2 regions of the Arthrobacter phoenicis genome follow, and region 1 is predicted to be linked to the other one. Evidence: riboswitches for the same ligand, from Rfam matches in the RefSeq annotation. Region 1 holds a riboswitch; the other holds the start of a gene.

Region 1 (7,432 bases):
CGCAGGTGCTTGACCGTGTAGCGATCCTGTTCGCCGACACGTTTGACCGGCTCAACGACTTCTGCACCAGATACACGTCATTCCAGAACCCGACCATCACCCGTTTCGACCGCGAAATCCAGTTCTACATCTCGTATCTGTGCCACATACGGCCCCTGAAAGACGCGGGCCTTAGCTTCTGCTACCCGGAGGTATCGGTCACTTCCAAGCAGACCAGCGCCGCGGATGCCTTCGACCTCGCCCTTGCCGTGAACCTGGTCCGCGAGAAGGCTCCGGTGGTCACCAATGATGTCGAGTTGCACGGCGCCGAACGGATCCTCATTGTGTCCGGCCCGAACCAGGGCGGAAAGACGACCTTCGCCCGGACCGTAGGCCAGCTGCATTACCTTGCCGCGCTGGGTGTGCCCGTTCCGGGCACACGCGCCAGGGTTTTCCTTCCGGACGGGATTTACACCCATTTTGAGCGTGAAGAGAACCGGATGGACCTGCGGGGCAAACTCGAGGATGACCTGATCAGGGTCCAGCGGGTTCTTTCCCAGGCGACGCCGCGCAGCGTCATCATTCTGAACGAAATCTTCACCTCCACCACATTGAACGACGCCATCTACCTGGGCCGGGAAGTGCTCGGACGCATCGTTGTCCTGGACCTGATCTGTGTGTGCGTGACGTTCGTGGAGGAGCTGGCCTCAGTCAGCGCCACCACGGTGAGCATGGTCAGCACCGTCCTGCCCGAGGATCCCTCGGTCCGGACCTTCAAAGTCGTCCGGCGGCGGGCCGACGGCCGCGCGTACGCCAAGGTCCTGGCCCGCAAATACGGCTTGAACTATGAGTCGCTCAAAGAACGGATACGGTCATGAAGGCATTCCTGCTCTACCGCACCTATGACCCTGCACCGCCGGCTGACCTGCCTGCCAATGCCCCTGACATCATCGGCGACCTCGCCCTCGCCCCGGTCATCGAGGCCATGGCGCGCGGCGATGAGTTCCTCCGTGATGTGTCCCTGCGGACGGTCCTGGCGGGTATGAGGGAGCCGGACGAGATCATCTACCGTCAACAAGTCCTCTTGGACTGCCTGGAACACCCGGCCACCGTCCGGAAGCTCTATGGCCTGGCCGTGGAAGCGGTCGAGGCAGAGAAGAAGATCTACCGCAGCATCTTTAACAACTATCCCGCGGCGGTGCTGAGCCGGTCCATCGAATCCTTGAACGCCCTGATGGTCGTGTTGCGCGAGCTGCGCCGTCTGGCCGGCGCGTCCCGCGGGCACTTCGCGTCCCCGGGGATGAACCGGTTCCTCACGATGATCACCGATGAGCTCAACGACGAATATTTCGACGCCGTCGACGTCCACCTGCGGAGATTGAAATTCCGGGGCGGCGTGGAGATCAGCGCCGGGCTCGGGGTGGCCAACGAAGGCACGGGCTACAGGCTGCGCAGATCCGAGGCCATCCCGGGCGGTAAGCTCCAGCGGCTGCTGCGCCAGTGGTTTGTCCCGGACCGTTCAGCGCTGTCCTTCCAGATCCCTGACCGGGACGAAGGAGGCTACCGTGCCCTCTCCGCCCTGCGGGACCGCGGCCTGAACCTTGCCGCCAACGCCCTGGCGCAGGCCGACGACCACATCGTCGATTTCTTCACGGCGCTGCGGAACGAACTGGGCTTCTACATCGGCTGCCTGAACCTGCGTGAGCAGCTCGAAACCGTCGGCGCCCCACTGTGCATACCCAAACCTGAATCCTATGAAGCGGGGAAGGCCCCGGTGTGTTCGGCCCGTGCCCTCAGCGACCCTACCCTCGCCCTGGCCGGCACCAACGTCACCGGCAATGACCTTCCTGCTGACGGCAAGCGCATAGTAATCATCACCGGCGCCAACCAAGGCGGGAAGTCCACCTTCCTGCGCGCCGTCGGACTGGCCCAGCTGATGATGCAAGCCGGAATGTTCGTCTGTGCCGACTACTTCAGCTCCACCCCCTGCGACAGCCTGCACACGCACTTCAAGAGGGAAGAAGACGCCAGCCTAACCAGCGGAAAGCTCGATGAGGAACTGGCCCGCATGGACACCATCGCGTGCAGGCTCACCAGCTCTTCCATGGTTCTGTTCAACGAGTCCTTCGCAGCCACCAACGAACGTGAAGGCTCCGGCATAGCCCGGGACGTGATCTTTGCCCTGGCTGAATCAGGGGTCCGCGTATTCTTTGTCACCCACATGTTCGACCTTGCCCACTCGCTGTTCACCCGCCATCTGCCCGGGGCACTGTTCCTGCAGGCCGAACGACGGGAGGACGGACGACGCACCTTCAAACTGCAGCAAGGCGAACCGACACCGACCAGCTACGGCAAAGACCTGTACCTGCGCATCTTCAAGGACCAGCACGGCCCCGCCGATCCCGGCAACACCGTCGATACCGACGCCGTCACCGATGAACGCACCGCTGCGCCCCCGGTCGTCGCCACCGGGACGCAACGGACGTCCTAAGCCTGGACCTGCCCCCTGTCCCGCAACCGGGCGTCGAGCCGGTCCGGGCCCATCCAGCCGTGGACGACGAAAAACGCAGCCGTCCCTTGCCTCCGGTGGGGCTGTTGTGGTTGATTATTGGAACGGTGATGGATCTCGCCGGGACAGAGATGGCTTTTCTGTCCGAACCGCCGACCCGGCTGATAGTTCCTGTTTGGTGATACATGCCTGGACAGGAAAGCCATGACCATTTTCGGCCCCCCGCCGCAACTGAACCTAGCCGCTGCGTTCCACCGCCCAACCCGCAACCCGCCGGTATGGATCGGGGCCCGGTTCGAAGAGGCTTCGGAGGGGGCATCATGACTGATTTCAATGCACTCTACGACTGCGGGGACTACCGGAACGGCCTGGTCACGGGTGTCATCGACATCCCCATGGGATCAAGCCACAAAATCGAATGGGACAGAAGGACCGGAGCGTTCCACCTGGACCGGGTCGATCCCATGATTTTTGCCAAACCCGTCAACTATGGCTTTATCCCACAAACCCTGGACGAGGACGGAGACGAACTGGACATTCTCTGTGTAACCAGGGAACCGCTGCCCACCGGGCTGGTTGTCCACGGTCGGATCCTCGGGCTGCTTAACTTCCTCGATGGGAACGACCCCGACTACAAAATCGTCATCGTCCCCGCCGACGAAAGGGACACCGGACAAAGGGTCCGGTCCCTGGATGACCTCGGCACGAGATGGCGGGAGCAAATAGAGCACCACTTCAACCACTACAAAGACTTTCAGCAGGGATCAACTACCCGGGTCCTTGGTTGGGGCCGGGTCGAGGAGGCCATCACCATCATCGACGCCTGCTGTAAGCGCTGGCAGGAGCAGTCCGCGGAGGGACCGGCCTAAGCGCAATAACGCGCGCATGCCTCCTCGCCCTTCGTTGACGCGCCTTACTCGGCACCACCGGCTGGCGCGAGGTTCGTAGGAATGCGCGCCCCGGGAAGATTCGCCGCTAAACAGTTGCGTCCTCTCCGTCACGGGGGCTGGCTCCGGCCGAGTGCCGCCGGCCATATGGCCGTCCGGATCCGAGAGGGAGAGAGTCCATGACGTCCGAAAACGAACTGAGCACTCTCGAAGCGAGCTACTCCGGGGGCGGCTTGAACGCCGCCGCGGTGGCAGAGCGTCGCGCCGAGCACGGTTACAACGAGGTTCCGGAGAAGCGAACGGGCCCCGTGTTGGGAACGTTGAAGCGGATGTGGGACCCGGTGTCGTGGCTCCTGGAAGCTGCGATCATCTTCGAACTGGCCCTCGGCAAGACCGTTCAAGCACTGTTCGTGTTCCTGCTGCTGGTGTTCTCAGCAATTACCGGGCAGGTGCAAGCGTCGAGGGCGTCGCGAGCGATTGGATTTCTTCACCGGCACTTACAGGTCAGCGCCCGCGCCTTCCGGGACGGCCATTGGGTCATTCTGCCCTCCCGGGAGGTTGTGCCGGGCGACGTCGTCTACGTTGCTGTGGGCGACATCGTGCCCGCTGATGTCCGCGTCGACCAGGGCACGGTGAAGGTGGACGAGTCCGCGCTCACCGGGGAGTCGGCCGACGTCACCAAGACCGCCGGTGACATGCTCTCCCAAGCCGCGACGATCAGCCACGGGGCTGCGATTGGTACCGTGAGCGCCACCGGGGCGTCCAGCTCTTACGGCAAGACTGCCCAGCTGGTCCGCACCGCCGAGCCTCCGGGCAGGCTGCAGAAGCTGCTGTTCACGATCGTCCGTTACCTCGCGTTCCTCGACGTTGGACTCGCGATTATCCTCGTGGCCGCCGCTGTGATCCGTGCCGAGTCGTGGCTGGAACTGCTGCCGTTCCTGGTGATCCTGTTCATCGCCACCATCCCCATTTCAATGCCTTCCAGCTTCACCGTGGCGAACTCGTTGGAGGCCCGGGCCCTGGCTGGTCGTGGCGCGCTGGTCGTAGGGCTTTCAGGCGTCCAGGAAGCCGCTGCCATGGATGTGCTGCTGGTGGATAAGACCGGCACGCTGACACGGAACCGGCCCGAAATTGCGCACCTGCGGGGCTTCGACGGGTTGTCCGGCTCCGAGGTGCTGCGGCTGGCTGCGGCCGCGACGGACGCGGACGCAGCCGACACCATTAGCGCGGCGATCACCCGCGCCGCGCAGTATCAGGCTCCGGAGTCGTTCACGCGGTCGTGGTTCAACGGATTCGACCCGGTGGCGAAGGTATCGAAGGCACGCATCACGCAGGACGATGGCATCCAGGCCGCAGTCGTGCTCGGATCCCCGCTTGTGCTGGTCGAGCTGGCGGGCGTTCCGGCCGACTACGCCGAGCAGGTCGACGCGCTGGCCACTACGGGGGCGCGGGTCCTGGCCGTTGCCACCGGTCCCAACGAGGACGGGCTGCGGGTGCGAGGGCTTGTCGCGCTGGCGGACTCGCCACGCGAGGACGCCAAGGACGTCCTGCAGCAGGTGGCAGACCGCGGCGTGCGCATCATCATGATCACCGGCGACAGCGTGCGCACCGCGCGGGCCATCGCCGCGCAGGTCGGCGTGGGTGAGCGGACCGGCACCCGACAGGATGCAATCAACGACCCGGCCGCCTTCGATGTGCTCGCCGAGGTCTACCCCGAGGACAAACATGCCGTGGTCGTGGCCCTGCAGAAGGCCGGGCACGTCGTGGGGATGACCGGTGACGGAATCAACGACGCCCCCGCGCTCAAGCAGGCGGATGTCGGGATCGCCGTCGGCTCCGCCACTGACGTGGCGAAAGCCGCCGCCCGCATCGTGCTCACCGGTGAGGGCCTGGGCGCCGTCCCGGACGTCATCGACAGCGGGCACCGGGTGTACCGGCGGATGATGACCTGGACCATCACCAAACTCGCCCGTACCGCCGAGCTGGCGGCCCTGCTGACTTTCGGATTCATCCTGGCCGGGTTCTTCCCCGTCTCCCTGAGTCTCATCGTTCTCATCGTGATCCTCAATGACCTTGTCACTCTCACCCTGGGCACCGACCGGGCCGGTGCCTCCAGCAGTCCGGAACGGTGGGACATGCCGCGGCTGGCACGCACCGCCGCGATCTTCACGGTCGGGTGGGTCGTGGTCGGACTCGGCCTGCTGTGGTATTGCCTGGACGTCCAGAGGCTCGAACCCGGGCAGGTCAGCGCGCTGTTGTTCGCCTACCTGATCTACTCGGCCATGGTCACCATCCTGATGACACGCACCCGCAACGCATTCTGGAAGTCGATACCCGGCCGGTGGGTGGGAAGCGTCGTCGCGGGCAACATCGTGCTCACGACCCTCTTAGTCCTGTCGGGAGTGTTCACCAGCCCCGTCCCGGGGCCGGCGCTGCTGATTGTGGCGGTCGTGACGGTGGTGGTTATGTTCATCCTCGATCGAGTGAAGGTGCTCTTCTATCGCAGGCACGGCATCCTGGAAGTCGCATAGCGGCCAGCGCGGGACGCTGCGATCGCGGGTGCGGCCGCACCCACTTACGCCTTCTCCGTCGAGGACACTACCACTCAGCCATCGAATGGGATGAGGCGCCTCATGCGGACGTCGGCCCCGCTGCCCGGAGCCGGCGTGTAGACCACCAGGTGAAGGTCCGGCCGGTCCGAGGGGGAGAGCTGATGGTGCTCCAACTGCAGTGTGCCGACGCTCGGGTGGCGGAAGACCCTCTCCCGCGATTCGAAGCCGAGAATGTCGTACCGGTCCCAGCCTTCCTTGAACTCCAGGCTGGCGGACTTCAGCCGTTCCACCAGGTTCCTGACGTCCACGTCGCCCAGGCGCTGCCCGGTTTCGGCACGGAACTCGGCCAGGAACCGCTGGCTGGTCACCTCCCAATCCGGCAGAAGGTCCCGGACGTAGGGGTCGGTGAAGACGAGCCACAGCAGGTTCCGGTCGGCGGCGGGCACGGTGGCGATGTTGGGGAACAGGGCCGCGTAGGCGCTGTTCCAGCCCGCGATGCCCCAGTCCGGGAACAGGGCGAACGACGGGTTCGGGTCCAGGGCGTCGAGCAGGCGCTGGAGATGGGCGGGGGCGGTGGCCGCCGCGGCGGGCCCCGGCCCGACGGCGGCGTAGCCCCCGAGGGAGAGGACGTAGTCCAGCCCGGCGTCCGAGAGATGCAGGGCCCGGCCGACCGCTTCGAGGACCTGGCGGGACGGATTGATGTCCCGTCCCTGCTCCAGCCAGGTGTACCAGGTCACGCTGACGCCGGAGAGGAACGCTACCTCCTCTCGGCGCAGGCCCCGCTCGCGGGTGCGGGACAGGGGTGGAAGGCCGTAATCCACCCGGACGGCCTGGTTCCGGCGGGCGCGGAGGAAGAGTCCCAGTTCTTTTCGACGATCGGAGTGCTGTACATCAGAATACTATTACTCTGTTACTTTCACTACTAGTAGCAGGGCTGTCTTCACCCCGGTCGTGGGACGGGGGAAGATGTCAGACATGCCTGCACTTCGCTCTAAAACAGTCACCCACGGCCGGAACATGGCCGGAGCCCGCGCACTGCTGCGCGCCTCCGGCGTCGCCAACTCGGACATCGGAAAGCCGATCATTGCCGTGGCCAACTCCTTCACCGAGTTCGTTCCCGGCCACACCCATCTCGCCCCCGTCGGGCGGATCGTCTCCGACGCGATCCTCGCCGCCGGAGCGGTTCCCCGCGAGTTCAACACCATCGCGGTGGACGACGGCATCGCCATGGGCCACGGCGGCATGCTGTACTCGCTGCCCTCCCGCGACCTGATCGCCGACTCGGTGGAGTACATGGTCAACGCCCACTGTGCCGACGCCCTGGTCTGCATCTCCAACTGCGACAAGATCACCCCCGGCATGCTGATGGCCGCGCTGCGCCTGAACATCCCCGTGGTGTTCGTCTCCGGCGGCCCCATGGAGGCCGGCCGCGTCACCCTCACCGACGGGTCCGTCCGCTCCCTGGACCTGGTGAACGCCATCTCCGACGCCGTCGACGAGTCCAT
Region 2 (7,432 bases), 2.7 Mb from region 1:
CCCGCGCATCATCCGGCTGCTGAATGAACTGCCGCTGGGTCCCAGCGGCAAGATCCTCAAGCGCGAACTCGCCGCCGACCCGGCAGGGTAGGCGCCTACGCCGGCGCGGCGGGCCGTCCCGCGCCGGAACGCAACAGCGGGATGAAGACCAGCAGGGCGGCCACCTGGGTGGCGATCGTGAAGAACGCCAGCCCCGCAGGGGACGTCGCGTACAGGGCGCCGATGATCGTCGAGCCCGCGAGCCAGGCGAGGCCATAGACGGCGGTGAAAATCCCGTACCCGGTGCCGCGCCGGGCGGCCGGGACCAGGTCCGCGACGGCGGCGCGCAGCGTGGATTCGTGGATGCCGAGCGCCGCGCCCCAGACCGCCGCCCCCGCCCACACCAGGGCTGGCGAGTCCGAAAAGGACAGGAACGGCACGGCGGCGGTGAGCGGCAGGGCCACCAGCAGCCCGCGCAACCCGATCCGGTCATACAGCGCGCCCGAGGCCAGCGCCGCCAGGGCCGCCGCGCCCATCGACACGGCGTAGGTCACGGGGATCAGCGCCGGCGCCAGCACCTTCGCCACCTCCAGGTGGTAGGAGACCACGCCGAAGGTGGAGAACCCGAACATGGACACGGCAGTGAAGCCGCTGTACCACCAGAACCGGGCCGGCAGCGGCGTTCGGCCAGCCGATGCCGCGGGCACTATCACGCGGGCGGCTGCATTGGCGGCCTCGCCGTCGCCGGCCAGGCCGGCGTCGAACCGCTCGGGGGCCGGGACGAAGCGCCGGAGCAGGACGACCGCGGCGATGGCCAGCGCGCCCGGGATGGCCAGGATGCCGAAGCCGAGCTGGTAGCCGGAAACCGCGATCATCAGGCTTACCAGGAGCGGGCCCACCAGCGCGCCGGACTGGTCCAGCGCCTCGTGGATCGCGAAGGCCCGGCCGCGGCCCAGCGTCGCCCCGGCGTGGGAGAGCATGGTGTCGCGCGCCGGGGTCCGGACGGCCTTGCCGAAGCGTTCGGTGATCACCAGGGCGGAGGCCTGCCAGAGGGACCCGGCGAGGGCCAGCAGCGGGACGGCGACGGCGGTCAGGGCGTACCCGGTGATGGTCAGCGGCCAGTACTTGCGCGTGCGGTCCGCCAGCGGCCCGGTTCCGAGCCGGAGGACCAGCGCCACGGCCTCGCCGACGCCGGTGATGAAGCCGACCATCACGGCGCTGGCGCCGAGGGTGGCCAGATACGGTCCGGTGATGGCGCGGGCGCCCTCGTAGACGACGTCGGCCAGCATGCTGACCACACCAAAGGACAGGACGAAGCCCATCGGGCCGAACCGGTTTTCCCGGCGCGCGGCCGTTGCCGGCGCGGCCTGTGCCGGCTGGTCGGAGGAGCTCACAGCAGCCCGCCCAGGATAAGGCCGGCGGCGGCCGCACCGACCGCGGCGAGGGCCGTGCCGAGGCCGTTGACCAGCGCCAGCCCGGACCGGCCGGACTGGACCAGGCGCACCGTCTCGAAGCTGGCGGTGCTGAAGGTGGTGTAGCCGCCCAGGAACCCGGTCCCGGCGATCAGCTGGAGTTCCGCCGGTGCGGCGTGGGCTCCGACGGCCCCGGCGATCAGGCCGAGGAGGAAGGAGCCGGTGACGTTGACGACGATGGTGGCCACGGGGAGGGCGGCGCGGACCCGGCTGCGGATCAGTCCGTCCAGCAGGAACCGGGAGGCTGCGCCGAGGCCGCCGGCCAGGCCCAGCAGGGCGACGGTGACCAGGCTCATTCGGGTGCCCCCTGCCGCGCGGAGGCCAGCCGGATGCCGGCGAAGGTGGCGAGGAAACCGCCCACCAGGGAGGCTCCCACGTACGCCAGCGCGTCGAGGGAGCGGCCGGCGGCGAGCAGTCCGTTGCTTTCCAGGGCCAGGGTGCTGTAAGTGGTGAAGGCGCCCATGAACCCGGTACCCAGGAGCAGCCGCATGACGCGCAGCCGTCCGGCGTCGGGGCCCCGGCGGATCAGGGCCTCCAGCAGCAGGCCCAGCAGGAATGCCCCCGCCAGGTTGATCACGAGCGTGGGCAGCGGCCAGCCGCCGGGGGCGGGCAGGATGGAACCGAGCCCGTAGCGGGCCAGCGTTCCGGCGATCCCGCCGGCCACCACCAGCAGCAGGAAGCCCGGGTGCAGGTGCAGCGGGCGCCGGCTGCGTGCCGGCTCCTGCGCGGAGTGTCCGGTGCCGGGGGCGACGGCGTGGGTGCCGTCCGGCCGGGCGCCGGGAACGGTGTCCGGGGTGCGGGGTTCCATTACCGGTCCTCCCGCGCGTGGTGCCGGGGCTGCGGGGCGAGCGGGACCACCAGGACAGGGCGGTGCTGGCGGTGGGTCAGGTGCACCGCCACCGAGCCGACCAACAGCTCCTCGAAACGGGCGCCGAGGCCGCGCTCCCGCGTCCCGACAACGATGATCGAGGCGCCGCTGGCCTCGGCGAGCCGGCCGAGTGCCCGCGCTGGGTCCCCGGCCAGGGCGACAAAGGACCAGGGCACGCCGCCGGCGTCCAGGGTCTCCCCCAGCCGGTCCTTCAGCGCCGCGGCGATCCCCTCGACGTCGTCGTCGATGCCGTCGGGATCGATCGGCCGGGTCCCGTCGTGGCCGGCCTGGTCGTCGGCGAGGTAGCTGCTGACATCCACGTAGGCGCAGATCAGGGGAACACCCAGGCTGAGGGCAAGCTCGGCGGCCCGGTGGGCGACGGCCTGGGGCTGTCCCGGGACCGCGCCCATGACGACGGGCCCGGCGATGCGATCGACGGGGCCGGAGGTGTGTTCGGAAGCGGAATGCTGCCCGGCGGCGGGGTCCGCCGGACCGGGGACGGGTCCTGTAGGTGTCATGATGCTCCTGTCCTGTGGCGTCTGTGTGAGGCGTCGCGGCGACGCGGCTGTCAGCACGGGTCACCCACCTTCGTTGGTGCAAAGGCAGGAACCATCAGCCAGGAGGCGGTTCGAACGGGGTGCGGAGTGCAGGCCGTTCCGGCGGGATCCATCGCCGTGTTCAGAGATTACACGCCGCACCCGGCCCCGCGCCACGCCGCACCGCAGGGCGGACGGCCGGTTGAGTAGCCCGACGGCGGCGGGTGCGGCTCCGGGTCGCCCGCCAATCGTTTCGCCGACGGCCCGCTGTTCTGTGACACGCTGGTGGCATGGACCTGGAGGTGAACCATTCCCTGACAATCCCGGCGTCGGAACTGCGCTGGCGGTTCTCGCGTTCCTCCGGCCCCGGCGGCCAGCACGTGAACACCTCGGACAGCCGGGTGGAACTGTCCTGGGATATCACCGGATCGCCCTCGCTGCGGGAAGACCAGCGGGAGCTGCTGGCGCGCCGGCTGGAGGGCCGGCTGACCGGCGGTGTCCTGACCGTCGCCGCCTCCGAGCGCCGGTCCCAGCTCCGCAACCGGGAGGCCGCCGCGGCCCGCTTGGCGCACCTGCTGGCGGAGGCGCTGGCGCCCGGGCCCGCTGCCCGGCGCAAAACCTCCCCCACCCGCGGCTCCACCCGGCGGCGGCTGGCCGGGAAGAAACTGCGCTCCGCGACGAAGCAGCAGCGCCGCCGGCCCAGCGCCGAGTAGCCGGGAAGGCACCCGGAATTTTCGGGCTACCGAAATTCAAGGGGAACTCACAGGCTTCACGCGGGAGCGGAGCCTCCGCGGCATGGCACAGTTTTTGAACCGGGTACCCCGTTGCTCCTCCACCCGGAGGCGCGGAAACGTCTTCCCCGGCGGTCCCGAGAGGAGCTGACCGTGACCCTGCTTCCGCACCGGAGCGCGCACCGCCGCACTGCACGGGCCGCCTTCCTGCTCGCCCTGCTCCTCACCGCGGTCACGGCCTGCCAGTCCCCCGCCGCCGCGCCGCAACGGACCGGGACGCCCGGGCACATCTTCGTGATCAACCTTGAGAACAAGGGCTTCGACCGGGTCTGGGACAGCGGTTCCCCCGCCCCCTACCTGGCCGGTACCCTGCGCTCCCAGGGCGTCCTGCTGGACAGCTACTACGGCATCTCCCACAACTCGCTGCCGAATTACCTGGCCCAGATCTCCGGCCAGCCGCCAAACACCAGCACCGAACATGACTGCCACACCTACACGCCCTTCAGCGGCACGGGGCTGGACTCCCAGGGCCAACTGCTGGGCGACGGGTGCCTCTTCCCGGCCGACGTTCCCACCCTCGCCGGCCAACTGGACGCGGCGCACAAGACCTGGCGCGGCTACATGGAGGACATGACCTCCCCGTGCGAACACCCTGAAACGGGCGCCGTGGACACCCACGTCGCCGCCTCCGCCGGCGACCAGTACGCCACCCGGCACAACCCGTTCGTCTACTTCCGCTCCATCACGGACGGCTCCAGCTGCGGCCGGAACGTCGTCAACTACTCGTCGCTGGCGCATGACCTCACCTCCGCCGCCACCACCCCGAACCTGTCCTACATCACGCCAAACCTCTGCCACGACGGCCACGACAGCCCCTGCGTGGACGGCACCGCGGGCGGCCTCGGCACCGCAGACGCCTGGCTGAAGAGCCAGGTCCCGGCCATCCTCGCCTCCCCCGCCTACCAGCAGGACGGGATGCTGGTGATCACATTCGACGAGGCCGACGGCGGCGCCGTCGGACCGTCGTCGGGCGTCACCGGCGGCACGGCGGGAGGCAAGGTCGGGGCCCTGGTGCTCTCGCCGTTCACGGTCCCGGGCGCCAGCTCGGACCGGGCGTACAACCACTACAGCCTGCTGGCCAGCATGGAAGACATCTTCGGCCTGCCCCGCCTGGCCGGCGCGGCCGAGCCCGGGGTCAACGCCTTCGGCAGCGACGTCTACCGCTCCGGATCCCAGGGGCAGCCATGAGCCGGCGCACCCTCCACGGCCCTCTCGGCCGGTTCGGGCGGCGCCGCCTGGTGATCGCCGCCGGCTCGACCGTGGCCCTGCTGGTGCTGGTAGCGGTGCTCGCCGGCGCCGGAATGGGCGGCACCGGGCTGATCGGAAACGTCGTGGGCGGACTTCAACTGCTGCAGGCACCGCCCCAGGGCATCGCCAAGATCAAGCACGTGGTGATCATCACCCAGGAGAACCGGTCCTTCGACAGCTACTTCGGCACCTACCCCGGGGCGGACGGGATCCCCATGCAGGACGGGAGGCCGTCGGTCTGCCTGCCGGATCCGGGCCGCGGCGGCTGCATCCGGCCGTACCACAACCCTGAGGTCAACAACGCTGGGGCGCCGCACAGCCACTCCGACGAGCTCGCCGACGTCAACGGCGGCGCGATGGACGGCTTCGTGGCCCAGGCGGAGAAGGGGCTCTCCGGCTGCGCCGCCACGGCCACGGCCTGCCAGTACAACTCCAAGGCCACCGACGTCATGGGGTACCACGACGGCAGCGACCTGCCGAACTATTGGGCCTACGCCCAGAACTTCACCCTGCAGGACCACCTCTTCGCCGCGGCGTCCGCCTGGAGCCTGCCCGCCCACCTCTACCTGGTCTCGGAGTGGTCAGCGAAGTGCAGCAAGGCCGGGGACCCGTCGTCGTGCGTCAACGAACTCCAAAACCCGGACAGCGGACCCGACCCGGAGATCATCCGCAACACCCTGATCGGCAAGTGCCAGACCGGTCTGGACCTGCAGCCGTGCCAGGATGCGCTCAAGGCGGCCGGGATCAGCCCTGACCTGGCCACCGAAATCGACCAGCTGATCAGCGCCAGCTGCAAGCCCACCGACTCCTACCCCAGCTGCCAGGCCGCCGTGGACGCCGCCCAGGTCCCGGACGCGCTGAAGAAAAAACTCAGCGACGCCGCCAAGAAGCTCGAACTCCCCGATTACGCCTGGACGGACCTGACCTACCTGCTGCACCAGCAGCACGTCCCCTGGGCCTACTACGTTTTCAACGGCACCGAACCGGACTGCCGGGACGACGCCGCGACCTGCGCCCCGGTGAAACAGGACGCCAAGACGCCGGGCCTCTGGAATCCACTGCTGTACTTCGACACGGTGAAGCAGGACGGCGAGCTGGGGAACATCCAGGCTCTGGGGAACTTCTACGACGCCGCCAAGAAGGGCACCCTGCCGGCCGTCAGCTGGGTGGCGCCGACCGACAAGGTCAGCGAGCACGCCCCCAACAGCATCGCCGCCGGCCAGGCCTACGTGGCCGGCCTAATCAACGCCGTCATGTCCGGCCCGGACTGGGACAGCACCGCGATCTTCCTGACCTGGGACGACTGGGGCGGCTTCTACGACCATGTGGCTCCGCCCGTGGCGGACGTGAACGGCTACGGGCTCCGGGTGCCCGGGCTGATCATCAGCCCGTACGCCCGGAAGGGTTACATCGACCACCAGACCGCCAGCCACGACGCCTACATCAAGTTCATCGAGGACGACTTCCTGCACGGCCAGCGCATCGACCCCGCCACCGACGGGCGCCCCGACGGCAGGCCCAGCGTGCGGGAGAACAGCCCCCTGCTGGGCGACCTGACCAAGGCGTTCGACTTCAACCAGGCACCGCAGCCGCCGCTGATCCTCTCGAACGCCGCGACGTACTGACGCGCGTTCGGAGGAGTGTCCCTGAACGGGCCCGCTGGACGGCTGGTCTACTGAACGGCCGCCGCCTGGCCGGGTGACAACTGGCCGGTTGCCCGCTGGTCGACTGCGTCGCGGCCGGTCCAGACCTTGATGATGGTCCAGCCGACGGCGGCCAGCGGCACCGCCAGCAGGGCCCCGATGACCCCGGCGAGCATGGTCCCGGCGGCCAGGGACAGCAGGATCACCAGCCCGTGGATGTTCAGTACCTTGCCCATCAGCAGCGGCTGCAGCACGTGGTGTTCGAGCTGGTTGGCGCCCACCAGCACGGCGAGGACCACGACGGCGGGCACAGGGCCGTTGGAGACCAGGGCTACCAGCACGGCCAGGCTGCCGGCGGCGGTGGCGCCGATGATCGGGATGAATCCGCCGATGAAGACGAAGACCGCCAGGGGCACCGCCAGGGGGACGCCGAGGATCAACAGCGCGACGGCGACAATGGCGGCGTCGATCGCGGCGATCAGCGCTGTCCCCCGCACGTAGCCGCCGAGGACGCGGGTGCTGGCCGCGGCAGCGCGGTGCGCCCGGTCACGGTGCCGGGCCGGGAGGAATCCGAAGAGGAAGCCGCGGATCACGGCGCCGTCCTTGAGGAAGAAGAACAGGATGACGGCCATCAGGACCATGCCCGCGAGGATCTCCCCACCGGTGCGCAGGCCGGTGAGGGCGTCGGAGCCCAGGTTGCCGCTGCTGAAGAACTTCTGCACCGACTCCTTGGCGTTGGCGAGCTCCTGGTCCGAGACCGGGACCGGCCCGTTATTCAGGAAGGCGTGCAGCTGGTCGATTCCGGCCAGTGCGCGGGTCACCAGCTCCTTGAACTGCATCCGTACCAGGGCGACGACGGCGGTGACCACGCCGCCGAACACGGCCAGGACCGCGA

What was found. Region 1 has a riboswitch for fluoride ahead of ABC337_RS12975 (inorganic diphosphatase). Riboswitches for the same ligand answer to the same signal wherever they lie in the genome.
Region 2: it holds a riboswitch for fluoride, as region 1 does, so the genes downstream of both, ABC337_RS00195 (universal stress protein) here and ABC337_RS12975 (inorganic diphosphatase) in region 1, are expected to answer to the same signal.

The regions. Positions count from the first base shown of each region.
Region 1 is NZ_JBDFMK010000001.1:2,746,392-2,753,823, forward strand. It holds gene ABC337_RS12965 (MutS-related protein) at 1-857, shown strand, start outside; gene ABC337_RS12970 (MutS-related protein) at 854-2,470, shown strand; fluoride riboswitch at 2,586-2,669, shown strand; gene ABC337_RS12975 (inorganic diphosphatase) at 2,809-3,357, shown strand; gene ABC337_RS12980 (HAD-IC family P-type ATPase) at 3,555-5,906, shown strand; gene ABC337_RS12985 (helix-turn-helix transcriptional regulator) at 5,981-6,790, opposite strand; gene ilvD (dihydroxy-acid dehydratase) at 6,903-7,432, shown strand, end outside.
Region 2 is NZ_JBDFMK010000001.1:36,289-43,720, forward strand. It holds gene ABC337_RS00175 (long-chain-fatty-acid--CoA ligase) at 1-91, shown strand, start outside; gene ABC337_RS00180 (MFS transporter) at 96-1,373, opposite strand; gene crcB (fluoride efflux transporter CrcB) at 1,370-1,747, opposite strand; gene ABC337_RS00190 (fluoride efflux transporter FluC) at 1,744-2,259, opposite strand; gene ABC337_RS00195 (universal stress protein) at 2,259-2,837, opposite strand; fluoride riboswitch at 2,916-3,002, opposite strand; gene arfB (alternative ribosome rescue aminoacyl-tRNA hydrolase ArfB) at 3,146-3,568, shown strand; gene ABC337_RS00205 (alkaline phosphatase family protein) at 3,740-4,834, shown strand; gene ABC337_RS00210 (phospholipase C) at 4,831-6,519, shown strand; gene ABC337_RS00215 (AI-2E family transporter) at 6,567-7,432, opposite strand, start outside.